Regions from separate parts of the Streptomyces sp. NPDC052396 genome, predicted to be linked through region 2. Evidence: riboswitches for the same ligand, from Rfam matches in the RefSeq annotation. Region 2 holds a riboswitch; the other holds the start of a gene.
The links. Region 2 has a riboswitch for magnesium ahead of ACIHFE_RS25380 (TetR/AcrR family transcriptional regulator). Riboswitches for the same ligand answer to the same signal wherever they lie in the genome.
Positions count from the first base shown of each region.

Region 1 (7,132 bases), on a different contig from region 2:
GGTCCGGAATCACCCTATAACTCGACTCCCAGGGCCCGGGCGTGCCGGTCGGCCGCCACCTCGGCCTCCGCCTCGTCCAGGTAGACCTCGCACACCAGGCGACCGTCGGCGGTCATATTGTGCTCCAGCTCCCAGAGGCTGACCTCGCCGCCGCCCTCCAGCAGAAAGGCGTGCTCATAGAAGCGGCACCAGGTGGTGTCCCGGCCCGGCCCGCGCCGCCGGGGCTTGGTGACCAGGGCGATGTGGTGACCCAGGGCACCCTGGAGGATCTCGCCGATCACCTCCCCGGGCCCGTCGGTGTTCTCCGCCCGGCGCAGCAGCCGCCGGGCGTGGTCCGGGGACGCCTCGGAGACATACTCCCGGCGCGGCCGGGTGGGGCCCATGGCCAGCAGCAGCTCCTCGGCCAGCCAGGCGGGCAGCTCCTCATCCTCGCTGCCGGGGCCGATGCCGCCGCCGATGCGCTGGTGCACCCGCCGCTCGGCCTCGTCCAGCGCGTCCTCGTCGGTGTAGAGCTCGAAGTTCTGCGGGGCGGGGCCGGTGTCGTGCTCCAGCTCGTACAGCAGCAGGCTGCTGCCGTCGGCGAGCAGGAAGATATGCCGGTAGGTATTGCACCGCAGCGGGCGCGGCCGGTCGTTGCGCTGGCGGTAGGAGCGCAGTTCGGTCTGGTGCATCAGCGCCGTACGCAGCCGGGTGAGCGCCGGCTCATCGATCTCGAACCCGTTCTGCGCCCGTTTCAACAGCTCCGCGACCTGTGCGGCGGGCGTCGGGTCGCCCACCTCGCCCCCGCCCATGCGCATCTGCTCCATGCCTCTCGACCTCCCCGCCTTCGCCGCACCCTCCCCGCGCACTTACCGTAGCGGCGCGAACACCAAGCGGGGGCCGGGTTTCCGGCAACTGGCCGGAAGGCTCCACAGGGCGAACCGGGGAACGAACCGCGAGTGGACCCGAGAGCAGACCGTCAAGGTTGAGTCAAGTAGTTGCATCATCATGCAAGTAAGGGTCTATGCTGCTCCTGTTGTGAAAAGCAGGAGGCACCTCGTTCGGTGAGGCGTCTGCACGGACACAGGCCACTGACCCCACGACGTCGAGAGACGCCCAGGTTCAGGACAGGTCTCCCCGGCCTAAGGGGTGACCCCAAGTGGCTTCCCCGAGAAGGGGATTACGCCGTGGAGTGCCAAAGCTCTGACGAGTAGGGGTGAACCGGTCGGCAGGACCGGTCCGCTCCTTGCCGTGTCGTTCGGCGCCCGCGTGCGCCCCGGCCGGGAGGAGGCGAGAGACATGGACTGCAGTTGCAGTAGTCCGGGCCACAGTCGGCCCCGTATCCGTATGTCCTCGTTGACCTCCGGTACGCGGTAACCACCTTTCCTGCGCGTCCTTCACCAGTCCCCACCCGTGCGGTCATCGCCGCCCCGGGCGCTTGTGCTGCGCGCACGCAGGAAGGATCGCTGCTGCGTGCCCGCAACCTCCCCTACGGGGGACCCGGGAGGCTGTCATGACCGACACCATCACCACCCCGCAGACCACCGCCGCACCGCGCGCCGCGGTCCTGGACGACGCCCACCTCGGCGACATCCGGGGCGCGCTCGGCACCATCAAGCTGGATGACACCGCGCCCCGCAAGGGACTGTCCGCCAAGCTCAAGACGCTGCTCGCGATCGTCGGCCCCGGCCTGATCGTGATGGTCGGCGACAACGACGCCGGCGCTTTCGACACCTATGGCAACGCCGGCCAGAACTATGGCACCAGCCTGCTGTGGACGCTGCTGCTGCTGGTCCCCGTCCTCTATGTCAACCAGGAGATGGTGCTGCGGCTGGGCGCCGTCACCGGAGTCGGGCACGCCCGGCTGATCCTGGAGCGCTTCGGCAAGTTCTGGGGCGCCTTCTCCGTCATCGACCTGTTCCTGCTCAACGCCCTGACGATCGTCACCGAGTTCATCGGTGTCACCCTCGCCGTGGGCTATCTGGGACTGCCCAAGACACTGAGCGTCCTGGTGGCCGCGGCGGTGGTGATCGCGGCCGCGACCACCGGCTCGTTCCGGCGCTTCGAGCGCACCGCCATCCTGCTGTGTGTGGGCTCGCTGCTGCTGATCCCCATCTACTTCATGATCCACCCCAGCACCGGCACCATGGCCCACGACATGGTGGTGCCCGGCATGCCGCACGGCGCCAAGCTCTCCGATGTGATGCTGCTGATCATCGCAATCGTGGGCACCACGGTGGCGCCCTGGCAGCTGTTCTTCCAGCAGTCCTACGTCATCGACAAGCGCATCACCCCGCGCTTTATGAAGTACGAGAAGGCCGACCTCTGGCTGGGCATCGTGATCGTGGTGCTGGGCGCCGCCGCGATGATCGGCTTCACCGCCGCGACCTTCGCGGGCACCAAGGAATTCGGCAACTTCGACGACGCGGCAGGCATCGCCCGGGGCCTGGAGGCCCACGCCGGGAAGCTGGCCGGCGTACTGTTCGCCATCGCCCTGCTGGACGCCTCCATCATCGGCGCCTCGGCCGTCTCCCTGTCCACCGCCTACGCACTCGGTGACGTACTGGGCCTCAAGCACTCCCTGCACCGCGGGGTGCGCGGCGCCAAGGGCTTCTACGCCATCTTCGCCGGCGTCATCCTGCTCGCCGCCGTCATCGTGATCATCCCCGGCTCCCCGCTGGGCCTGATCACCACCGGAGTGCAGACCCTCGCCGGAGTGCTGCTGCCCTCCGCCACCGTCTTCCTGCTGCTGCTCTGCAACGACAAGGCCGTCCTGGGCCCCTGGGCCAACGGCCGCTGGACCAACGCCTTCACCTCATTCGTCGTCGGCGTCCTGGTCACCCTGTCCATCATCCTGACCGCCTCGGTGGCCTTCCCCGACATCACCTCCGGCGCGATCCTGGACATCATGGCCATCTGCGGCGTCGCCGGCATCCTCGCCATCGGCTACGCCGAGGTACGCCGCCGCCGCAAGGGCTGGGCACCGGCCGCGCCCATCGACCGTACGGGCAAGGAGAACTGGCGGATGCCGCCGCTGGAGGAACTGCCGGCACCGGTGATGTCCAGCGGGCGCAAGGTCGGCATGGGTGCGCTGCGGGTGTACCTGGTGATCGCCATGGTCCTGGTGATCATCCACGTCGTCCAGCTCGCTCAGGGCTGAGCGGGGCGCTTTTCCAGGGGTCGTTGTTGGCCGGCCGCGCCCCTGATGGGGCGCCCCGCACCGGAAGGAGGCTTCTTATGCATGCCCCGCACACCTGCCCCCGCGTACGGCTCGCCCTGCACGACGGCCCCGAACGCGCCTATCTGCTGCACGACCCGCGGACCTGTCCCACCGCGGCGCCCGGCATGGCGTACGACCGGCGCGTGCACCTCGCCTATGTCCTGGCCGGACAGGGCCACCACGCCCGCTGGCTGGCCCAGTTCGCCGCGCTGCCGCTGGCCGCCGCCCAGCGCATCGCCGAGGCGGCGACGCCCGCGCATCGCGCCTGACCGCCGGCGGTCCGCCCGTGCGGGCCGCGGGCGGAGCCGCACCTCATAGCCGCCCCGCGCCCCCAGGGGCGCCCGGCGTCCTCTTCTCCCGCTTCCGACCGGAGGTGATCCCGCATGTCCGTCTTCACCCTGCACCACCACTCCCTGCGCCACGCCCCGGCGCGTCAACACCGCCCACTGGCCGCCCTGTTCGACCGGATCCGGCAGGTCGCCGCTCGCGTCGCGGACGGCGCCGTGGACAGCCCGGTGCTGCACGCCGCCGCCCCGCTGGAGCCGGGCACTCGCCCGGCCCGGCCGCGGGCCCACTGGCACACCGTCATCGGCGACGACGGCCGACGCCGGCTGGCGGCGGCCTGGCGCCCCGAGCTCTGATCCACCAGCCCCCTTCAGGAGATGATGGAAGGAGTCAGCCATGTCCCTGCACTACCCGCGCTGCGCCCGCCCCGGAGCCGTCCCGCCCCCGGCCGACGAGACCGACGGGATCGTCATCGACCATGGGCGCCGGTCGGTGACCGCCGAGGGGCGCGAACTGACGCTGACCTACGCCGAGTTCGAGATCCTCGCCCGGCTGGCCGCCCGCCCGCTGCAAGTGCTCAGCCGGCACCAGCTGCAGACCGTGGTGCGCCGTGACGGCGCCGCGGGCGGGCGGACCGTGGACGTTCATATCGCCCGGCTGCGGAGCAAGTTGGGGCCCCGGCTGCGCGAGGTCATCCGCACCGTACGGCAGGTCGGCTACGCCTATGACCCGTCCCGGGCGGCGGCCTGATGCGCTTTGTCCCGCTGACCCGTGTCCGGGCCGCCCGGCAGGGCCGCCCGCCCGTGCCCGTCACCCTGCACGCCGAGTGCGCCGCCGAGGCCGAGGCCAAGGTGCGGGCCCTGTGCATCCTCACCCTGACCTCGACCGGCGCCCATCTGCTGGCCTTTGACAGCCATCCACAGGACGACGGCACCGTGCTGCTCCGGGTGACCGTGGCCATGACCATGGACGGCCTCGGCGCCAACCCGCTGGAGCAGCTGGTCGATCAGCTCTCCGGGGAGTCCGGCGTACGGGGGCTGCGCTGGCGCGCCGAACCCCGGGTCACCTCACCACGACCGTGACCCGCCAGAGCACCCCCAGGCGCGGGCAGACCTGCCCCGGGTCGGCCACACATCGCTTGACCGAATCGATCCGGGCGGTGCCCGGGGCATTGACCCGGAAATAGCCCATGGCGTCACCGTTCGCGGTGTTCTCACCTATGGTCCGGTTGAGCACCTGTGCATGGTCGCTGACCGGAATGGACCAGGCCCAGGTCCTGCCGTCCACTCTGGCGCCGGTGAGGGACACCCGCACCGTGTCCCCGGGGTGGGCCTGCACGGTCTCCCCGCTGTCCGCGTTGGTGAGCGTGACGTCCCGTACGGTCACCACCGGGTGTCCGTCCCCGGGGGCGGCCGAGGCCGGTACCGCCAGGGCGGCGGCGACCATCGCCAGGCCGGCGGCGAAGGGAAGGGCGAGCGATTTCGTGGCGTTCATGATTCCCACCTTCGGTAGCCAAGTCCTCTGCCGTTCCTCCGCTGGAGGAGGCGGGCACTCGTCTACACCTTCCGGGGCCGCTCGGCATCCCCGGTGCGCCGGATCGCGCCAAGGCCCGGCACGGAGAACGCTCCATGCCGGGCCTTGAACCGGGTAGGCCGTGTGGGACTCGAACCCACAACCAATGGATTAAAAGTCCCGAGGAGATCGTCCAGGAGGACGAGCCGTAATCCAGCTCAGCGACTCCTGCGCAGGTCAGCACGGGTGTGGCGTCCGGCTGAGACAGGCTCGTCCGAGCCTGTCCAAGGGCGTCCGTGCACGCACCGCTCACGCATTGCTCACGCGCTTTGTGAGGGCTGACCTGCGCCTTTGTGCCAGTCGGACCCGCCCGCAACGGAACTGGGAGCCACGTTGCTCCGTCCGTGAAGGAGATGGACAACGACACAGGTCCATGATCGGCAGCGCACGCATGGGAGGCCGCTATTCCGTAGTGCCGCGACAGAGGCCCTCGACGCGGAACCACAGGCCCGGGGCGTAGACCGCATGGATGACGGCTTCCTCTCCTCTTGCGACCCGCAGGATTCTCAGGATGCCGCCGGGAAGTACGTCGTACTGGTAACTGATCTCGGCGTTGCCCTCGACGGTGTCGTCGTAGGAGATATCCGCCGTACGATCGTTCGCGTATTCCTTCGGTGGGCGATTTTCCACCAGTTTGATGAAGACGCTCATGGGCCAACGGTACGGTCCTTTCGTGAGCTTCGCCCTCCGGGATGAGAAGGTCGCGGCGCCCACCGTGTGGGACCCTCCTCATATGCGGGGCAGCCCGGCCGGGTGCGGAGCTTCCTCCACGCGGAGCCCACGCCGATCAGGTCGAGTCGGCGATTCACTGATGCCCTCAGGTCGCTGACCTGGGGGCATGTGCGGGGGCGTGCACGGACTGTCAGGCTTCGTCGCCCTGCGGGTGGTCGGCCGCCACGCTCCGGCTGGTCGCCAGCCAGGATCGCGCGGGCTCGGCGGGACGCATGGTGTCGACGGTGAGGTGGAGCCGGGTACCACCTTCGTGGCCGGCCGGATAGCTGCGTTGCTCGGTGGAATCGAAGCAGCGCCGGAGGACTTCCGCGACGCGGCGGGCGGTCTCGGGGGACGCGGCGGTGATGCGGATGTCGGCGCGCCCTGCCGGCGGCACCGGCTCCGCTGGCATGGGGGTGGTGCGTGCGGACGTCATGGTCACTTCCTCCGGCCGGAGAAGAGGCGGAGTCGCCTGCGGTCCCCGTGCGGTTGCTCGTGGCGGTTTCGGGCGCGAAGAGGCCCGGCGGGGCCGATGGCCGACCGCGGGCGGTTCCGGCTCCCGCTGTCGTGCCACGGCAGGGCACCGCCGCAGCGGAAGTCCGCGATCCTTTCGTCGTGCTGGGCGTTGAGCCGGTGGATCAGGAGAGCTCCCACCGCGATCACGATGAGGACCACGGCCGGAGTGACAGTGGTCTCCACGGTCCTCACATCCCTTGGGCGGAGCGCGGAGGCCCGGTCGGGTGCCCAGCTGGTGGCGGCGCGGTCCCGCCCTCTGTCTCCCACTCCTCTTCGCGGTCCCGTGACTGCGTCGCGTCGTCGGCCGCTCGTTCGTCCTCCATCAGCCGGCTCGCGGTGAGGAGGCTTCCGGGGGTGGTCGCGGCGGACATCAGCCGGGCGGCCGCGGCCGGCTCGGTCTCCGGCGGGATGATCAGCAGGTCCAGGCGGTCCGCGGAGTAGGAGAACAGCAGGAGCTTGTGCGGGTCCTGCTCATTGGTGAACCAGCCCACGTGCACCGTGTGCCCCTTGGCGGGAACCTTGCGCGGGATCACGGGCCAGAAGGCCGGATTCACCGTGACGCGGGTGACCCGCCCCCAGGAGTGGTCCAGCCTCTCCGCCAGTGCGGGGAGCTCACGGGCCAGGTCGCGAGAGCGGGGCCACCAGGCACCGTCCAGCAGGCCCGACGCCGTCCCCGGCGTCAGGGACAGGCGAGCGGGCGGCGAAGGGGCACGCTCATCAGCGGTCGTAGAGCCGGTGGTCACGATCATGATGCGGACCTGTCCCCGGGCTCGTCGTCGACTGCCCGGCGTTGTGACTCGCCGGGAACGACACCCGCGTGGAGGCCGGTGTACGAAGTGTTCCCGGTTT
Region 1 covers NZ_JBIUAW010000020.1:28,427-35,558, forward strand. Annotated here, with positions in the region: gene ACIHFE_RS31950 (DUF6227 family protein) at 15-806, opposite strand; M-box (ykoK) riboswitch at 1,029-1,202, shown strand; gene ACIHFE_RS31955 (NRAMP family divalent metal transporter) at 1,493-3,139, shown strand; gene ACIHFE_RS31960 (hypothetical protein) at 3,217-3,468, shown strand; gene ACIHFE_RS31965 (hypothetical protein) at 3,583-3,840, shown strand; gene ACIHFE_RS31970 (winged helix-turn-helix domain-containing protein) at 3,881-4,234, shown strand; gene ACIHFE_RS31975 (hypothetical protein) at 4,234-4,566, shown strand; gene ACIHFE_RS31980 (hypothetical protein) at 4,547-4,978, opposite strand; gene ACIHFE_RS31985 (hypothetical protein) at 5,459-5,707, opposite strand; gene ACIHFE_RS31990 (hypothetical protein) at 5,919-6,203, opposite strand; gene ACIHFE_RS31995 (DUF5994 family protein) at 6,472-7,032, opposite strand.
Region 1: linked by a shared signal. The riboswitch ahead of ACIHFE_RS31955 (NRAMP family divalent metal transporter) and the one ahead of ACIHFE_RS25380 (TetR/AcrR family transcriptional regulator) in region 2 are both predicted to bind magnesium.

Region 2 (7,132 bases):
TCCTCGCCGAGGCGGGCGAAGGCGCGCAGATCGGTGATGCGGTCGTCGAGAGGGAACTGGTCCATCTTGAAGTCGCCGGTGTGCAGCACCATCCCGGCCCGGGTGCGGATAGCGACCGCGAGGCTGTCGGGGATGGAGTGGTTCACCGCCACGAACTCGCAGTCGAAGGGCCCGAAGCCACGCCGGTCGCCCTCCCGCACCCGCACCGTGCGCGGCCGGATTCCGTGTTCCTTGAGCTTGGCCTCCAGGAACGCCAGCGTCAGCTTGGAGCCGACCAGGGGAATGTCGGACCGCTCGCGCAGCAGGTACGGCACGCCGCCGATGTGGTCCTCGTGGCCGTGGGTGAGGACCACGGCCACGATGTCGTCCAGCCGGTCCCGGATCGAGGTGAAGTCCGGCAGGATCACGTCCACGCCGGGCTGGGTCTCCTCGGGGAACAGCACGCCGCAGTCGACGATGAGCAGCTTGCCGGCGTGCTCGAAGACGGTCATGTTGCGGCCGATCTCACCCAGGCCGCCCAGGGCGATGACCCGCAGCCCTCCTTCGGGAAGGGGTGGGGCGGCTTTCAGCTCGGGGTGCGGATGACTCATACCCTGACGGTACCCGGAGAGCGGGACAGGGTGATCCATTGCCTGTGCGATCCGACGAGCGCTCGATACCACCCGCGCCGCCGGAGGACGTACTGGGCTCAGATAGGCGCCCGTCTCATCTGTCCGCTGCCCCGGCCCCAAGCCAGGAGGGCAACCGCAGCCGCGGCGACCGCAGCAGCCGCGGCGTGTGCCGGGGTGGCGTCGCGCGTCGGGGGCCAGTAGCTGCACTGTCCGAGTGGTCCCGCTGCACCTTGCCGAAAGCAGTGGCAAGATCCGCACTCAAGCTCTCCTCCGCCCCGCATGGCCCCGCCTGCCGTGACAGCCACCGCGTGATCGCCTGAATCCGACGAAGGACATGGCCGACACTCCTGCAAGTGGCCAGCATTTTATGGCCAGTTCTTGGCGCCACGTTCACTTGCGCGTCGACGCAAGCAAGGTAACGTCCGCAGTGGCTGAAAATAGGCACCTCGTTCGGTGAGGCGTCTGCACGGATACAGGCCACTGACCCGACGACGTCGAGAGACGCCCAGGATCAGGACAGGTCTCCTCGGCTTAAGGGGTGACCCCAAGTGGCTTCCCGTCCGCAGGGTGGGGATACGCCGTGCAGTGCCGAAGCTCTTACGTGGAGGGCGTCGTCCAGGAAGGCCGGTTTCCCCCTGCCCGGGGGTCTTAGGTACTGGCAGGGGGCTCGGCGTTCCCCAGTGGCGAGGTCTGCTCCCGCACTTCGTGATCGGGCCGTTGGGGGCGGGAATCAGAACGGCCGCCGCGTGATGTTGGCGAGGTGTGCGGACTCTTCAAGATCGGGCGATGGCCGCGAGCCGGTTCGTGGGTTGAACCGCGTGCCACGGCCGGCGGTGCGGGAGGGCGGGAGGGCCACTCCACTTCCGGCCGACCGTTCCGGCAGACGCAATTTCTTCGCATTAGGCTGTCCCCATGAGTGCCCGAGCGACCACACGCCCCGGTGGGCGCAGTGCCCGCGTCCAGCAGTCCGTGCACCAGGCGGTCCGTGATCTTGAGGCGGAGATGGGGCGGGACGCGCTGACCGTGCCGCTGATCGCGGCCCGCGCGGGGGTCACGCCGTCCACTGTCTACCGCCGCTGGGGAGACCTGCGGGAACTGCTGTCCGATGTGGCTGTCGAGCGGCTGCGCCCGGATGCCCCGCCGGCCGACCGCGGTGGCCTGCGAGCGGACCTGGAGGCGTGGACCGTGCAGTTCGCTGAGGAGATGTCCTCGACGGCGGGTCGCACGTACATCCGCGATGCCCTGCTGGGTGACCCAGGGCAGGGCAATGCGGCGCGCTGCTCCGACTACGCCGCCGAGCAATTGAAGGTCATCGGCGTACGCGCAGCCGGGCGCGGGGAGGCCGTGCCGGACCTGGAGACGCTGCTGGACGTCGTGGTCGCCCCGCTGATGTATCGGATCCTGTTCCGCCCCTCGGAGCTGTCCCAGGCGTACGTCGGCCGCTTGGTGGCGGCGGCGCTCGGTCGCGGCGGGTCCCCTTCGGGCACCTAAAAGCTAAAGGTTTGCGTTTTGAGGTGGCGCCATCCTAGAATGCTTAATGCAAAGCATTCGCCTTAAGGCTTCCGTGTCACGCGCCGTCCACGCGCGGCCTGACCTGAAAGGGTCCCACCGATGAGCACCGCCACCCCCCGTCAGGCCACCCCCGCCACCAGCACGGGATGGAGCCTCGGCGACATCGTCGTACGCCGCGTCGATGAGATCGAGCTGCCTCGCGAGACCGGACCGTGGCTGCTGCCGGACGCCACCAGGGAGGTGCTGGACGAGGCGTCGTGGCTGCGGCCCGACTTCGCCGACGCCGATGTCCCGCGGCTGGCGAGCCACAGCTTCGCGGTGGAGGCCGGCGGACTGCGGATCGTCGTGGACACCGGCATCGGCAACGGCAAGACCCGTGCCAACCCGGCCTGGAACGGTCTCGACACCGACTTCCTGGAGCGGTTGGCGACGGCCGGCTTCCCGCCCGAGTCCGTGGACCTGGTGATCACCACGCACCTGCACACCGACCACGTCGGCTGGAACACCCGCCTGGCCGGCGAGGACTGGGTCCCCGCCTTCCCCAACGCCCGCTACCTCACCAGCCGCACCGAATGGGACCACTGGGCCGCCACCGACCTGGACGAGGCCCGCGCCCAGATGTTCCGCGACTCCGTCCACCCCGTCCGCGACGCCGGACAGTACGACCTCGTGGACGTGCCCGAGCAGGGACACGAGGTGGCGCCGGGCGTCCTCCTGGTCCCCGCCCCGGGCCACACTCCGGGGCAGGTCGCCGTCGAACTGCGCGGCAGCGACCGGCGGGCGCTGATCACCGGCGACAGCATCCACCACCCTGTGCAGCTGTCCCACCCCCACGTGCACAGCTGCGTCGACATCGACCCCGCCCAGGCGATCCGCACCCGCGCCCGGCTGCTCGACGGCGTGGCGGACACCGACGCGCTGCTCCTGGGCACCCACTTCCCGCGGCCCACGGCCGGCACCGTCCGCCGGGAGCACGGCCGCTACCGGCTGCTCGCCGAGCACGGCGGCGAGATCCCGGCCGCCGAGGCCTGACCACACGACCGGTGCCCCGCGCACGGCGGTGTTCGGTGGCCCACGCGCGGACCACCGAACAGCCGCGCCACCGAGCAGTCGTGGCACCTGCGGTCGCCTGACGCCAATTCTTGGCCTTTAGCGCCTTCAAGTACTCCGCCGCCCCACCCTCGACCGGGAAAGAGAAGGTCCATGACCACTGTCGAACTCACACCGCCGGAGGCCGCCCGCTGGGCCGCCCGCGCGGGGGTTGTGCTGCCCGCCGAACGCCACGCCGCGGTCGCCGCCGTCGCCAACCACATCCACGGCGTCGTCGCGGTCCTGCGCGAGCTGGACTTCGCGGATGTCCCGCCCGCCGCCGCCTACCGCGCCGGACAGGAGTCGCACGATGCAGCCGTATGAGTTGTCCCTCGCCGCCGCCGCGGACGCGATCCGTGCCCGGCGACTCTCCCCCGTCGAACTGGTCGACTCCGTCCTCGATCGCATCGAGAAAGTGGAACCGCACCTCGGCGCCTATGTCACGGTCACCGCGGAGCAGGCACGCCGGGCGGCGAGCGAGGCCGAACACGAAGCGGCGCACGGCCGTTACCGGGGACCGCTGCACGGCATCCCGATGGGACTCAAGGACCTGATCGACGTCGGCGGGATGGCCACCACGGCCAGCTCCCGGGTGCGCGCCGACCATCGCGCGACGGCGGACAGCACGGTCGCTGCGCGTCTGAACGCGGCCGGCGCGGTCCTGCTCGGCAAGACCCACACCCACGAGTTCGCGTTCGGCCTGACCACTCCGCAGACCCGCAACGCCTGGGACCGCGGCCGGGTCGCCGGTGGTTCCAGCGGCGGCTCCGCGGTCGCCGTCGCATCGGGCACCGCGACCTTCGCCCTGGGCACCGACACCGGCGGGTCGATCCGGGTGCCCGCCGCGCTCAACGGGGTCGTCGGGCTCAAACCGACCTACGGTCTCGTCCCCCGCCACGGCGTCACCTCCCTGTCCTGGTCGCTGGACCACGTCGGTCCGATCACCCGCACCGTCGAGGACGCCGCCCTGGTCCTGACCGCACTGGCCGGACACGATCCGCGCGACCCCGCCTCGTTGTCCGTGCCCGCTACGGACTACCGGCCCGGTGCCGGCACGGACCTGACGGGGCTGCGCATCGGCCTGCCGCGCACCTACTACTTCGACAACGTCGACCCGCGCGTGGAGACCGCCGTCCGGCACGCCATCGGGCAGCTGGAAACCTTGGGCGCACGGCTCGTCGAGGTCGACATCCCGATGACCCGCTACATCCAGGCCACCCAGTGGGGTCTGATGGTGCCGGAGGCCGGGGCCTACCACGAGAACAGCCTGCGCACGGTCCCCGAGCTGTACCAGGAGGACGTCCGCATCCTCCTGGAGGCAAGCGAGTTGATGAGCGCCGGGGACTACGTCCGCGCGCAACGCGCCCGCACGCTCATGCGCGCCGAGTGGACCCGGCTGCTGGATCAGGTCGACGTGATCGCCGCCCCGAGCGTGCCGATACCCGCGGTCGGCGCCGACGAGGCGACGGTCAGCTGGCCCGACGGCACGGTCGAGGGCGTCTCCGACGCCTACGTGCGCCTCTCCGCCCCCGCCAACATCACCGGGGTGCCCGCCCTGACCGTTCCGGTCGGCCACGACTCGGTCGGCATGCCGATCGGCATGCAGCTGCTCGGCCGTCCCCTCGGCGAGCCCACGCTCCTGCGGGTCGGTCACGCCTACGAGCAGACGCAGCCGGCCCGGGAACTCGCCACGGTGGCCTGAGCGCGCTCGCCCCGGCGCGGCCCGGTACCGGCAGCGCGACGCGCTGCCGGAAGGGGAGCGGGCATGTCCACATCGGCCATGTCCAGTACGCCGCCTGCTCCGCAGAACCACCGTCGCCGCCCCGCGGGGGAGGCACACGACGCAACGGAGGGGGCGGGGCTCGCCGGCGTGTGCCGAGGCGGCGCGGTTCTCGGCGCAGCCCGGCGCACTGAGCCCGTCGGCCGGGTGGGGTGGCCGGGTGCTGTGCGGTCTGTCAGCCCAGGTCCGCCAGGAGGGCGTTCAGTTCGCTCTCCTGCTGCGCCGGCGGCATGGGCGGGTTCGGGTGGTCGATGCCGAAGGTCTTGAGCATGTTGTCCATCTGGGCGTCGATGGAGGTCCAGCCGGTTTGGTCCAGGGGCTGGAGCGAGGACTGGTCGGCATCCCACAGGTCACGCAGCGACTGGGCGGCCGCGTGGGCCCCGGCCGCGTCCCCCGAGCGTGTGTCCTTGAGCGAGGTGGATGCGAGGGTCCGCAGCGCGCTGACCTTCGCGGGCGGGAAGTTCTTCACCGCCTGCCCGGGAGGCAGCTGGACGGCGGAGGTGGTGTCGGTCTCCGGCGCCGGGCCGACGTGCGGCTGACCGTGGGCCCAGACCAGCAGGGCCGCGGTGGCGACGGCCAGCAGTCCGAAGCCGCCAAGCGCGGTGCGCTCCTTGCGCGGGTTGCCGGTGATCTGTGCGGCGTGGGCCGCCTGGTGGGTCTCGGTCACATCCGAGCGCGTCACGGTCAGGTAGACCACTGTCGCCAGGATCAGGCCGAGGAAGATCAGACTGGTGGTGAGCGTGCCCAGCGCGAGACCGGTCGGGTCGCCCGGGTTCTGGGCGGCCTTGGGGGAGGCGAGCCAGTCGCCGATGTTCGCGCCCAGCGGGCGGGTCAGGATGTAGGCGAGCCAGAAGGACAGCACCGGGTTCGCGCCGAACCTCCACAGCGCCGTGATCGCCGCGATGAGGCCGAGCGGCAGCAGCACCGAGACGCCCGGGCTCCAGCCGGTCAGTTCCAGAGTCCAGTCGCCGGTCGCGGTGCCGAGCGCGAAGGTGACCAGGACAGTCAGCCAGTAGAACGACTCCCGCGAGAGCGTGGTGACCGAGTGGATCGACAGCGTGCGCTCACGCAGCCACCACACGCCGAAAACCACCGCAAGCAGTACCGAGAAGACCGCGGAGCTGATCCACAGCGGCACGTTCAGCTGGTCGGTCAGGATGTCGGTGTACAAGGTGCCCGTGACGCTGACAATGACCACGGTCAGCCAGTAGGCGAACGGTATGTACCGCTTGAGTCGCAGCTGGACGGCCAGGACCACCACCAGGACCGCGGTGAAGATCCAGGCCGTGTTCACCAGGCCGACGCCCAGCTGGGTGTTGATCCAGTCGGCGAAGCTCTCACCGACCGTCGTGCACAGGACCTTGATCACCCAGAACCAGATGGTGACCTCAGGGACCTTGTTGAGCATGAGCCGCCCGCTGCGCGCGCGGGCTTCGGCTGTCGTCGTCATGTGGGGAGGTTTGCGCGGGGAACCTGCAAGCAACCTGACTACGTGGCCGCACGCGCGGCCGGGAGTGTCACCTCGACGTGACCGCGGCCGTCCGCGATCGCGCGGACCTCCACCCCGGCCGAGGCGGCGATGCGCCGGACCACCGGCAGCCCCAGGCCGTACCCGCCGCCGCCGGTCACACCCGTTTCAAAGACCCGGTCGACCTCAGCGGGATCGAACCCGGGGCCGTCGTCCAGGACATCGACCACGATTGCCTCACCCTGGATGCGCGCGGTGATCCACACACGCGACCGCGCATGCCGCAGGCCGTTCTCCAGCAGGGGCGACAGCAGCGCCACGGCGACGTCGGCCGCCACGGCGACCTCGATCCTCGTGGGAAAGGCGACCTCGACCGCGCGGCCGGCGATCGCCTGCCGCGCGGCGGAGCGCAGATCGCACCGTGTCCCGGCGTCTGTCCGTGCGCGCGCGGCGCGCAGAATCGTCGTGATCGCCGCATCGAGGCGGCCGACCTCGCTCAGCACCGCCTCCGGCGGCACCGGCTCGCCGGACATCTGCGCCAGCTGCGCCTCGCCCCGCAGGACCGTGAGCGGTGTCCGCAGCTCGTGGGCGATCTCGTCGGTGAGCCGGCGTTCGTCCGCCAGCGCGGTCTCGACGCGCTCCAGGAGGTGGTCCAGGGTCTGCCCGAGTTCC
Region 2 covers NZ_JBIUAW010000010.1:152,100-159,231, reverse strand. Annotated here, with positions in the region: gene ACIHFE_RS25385 (ribonuclease J) at 1-590, opposite strand, end outside; M-box (ykoK) riboswitch at 1,050-1,226, shown strand; gene ACIHFE_RS25380 (TetR/AcrR family transcriptional regulator) at 1,524-2,102, shown strand; gene ACIHFE_RS25375 (MBL fold metallo-hydrolase) at 2,223-3,155, shown strand; gene ACIHFE_RS25370 (hypothetical protein) at 3,327-3,536, shown strand; gene ACIHFE_RS25365 (amidase) at 3,523-4,914, shown strand; gene ACIHFE_RS25360 (hypothetical protein) at 5,168-6,442, opposite strand; gene ACIHFE_RS25355 (sensor histidine kinase) at 6,481-7,132, opposite strand, start outside.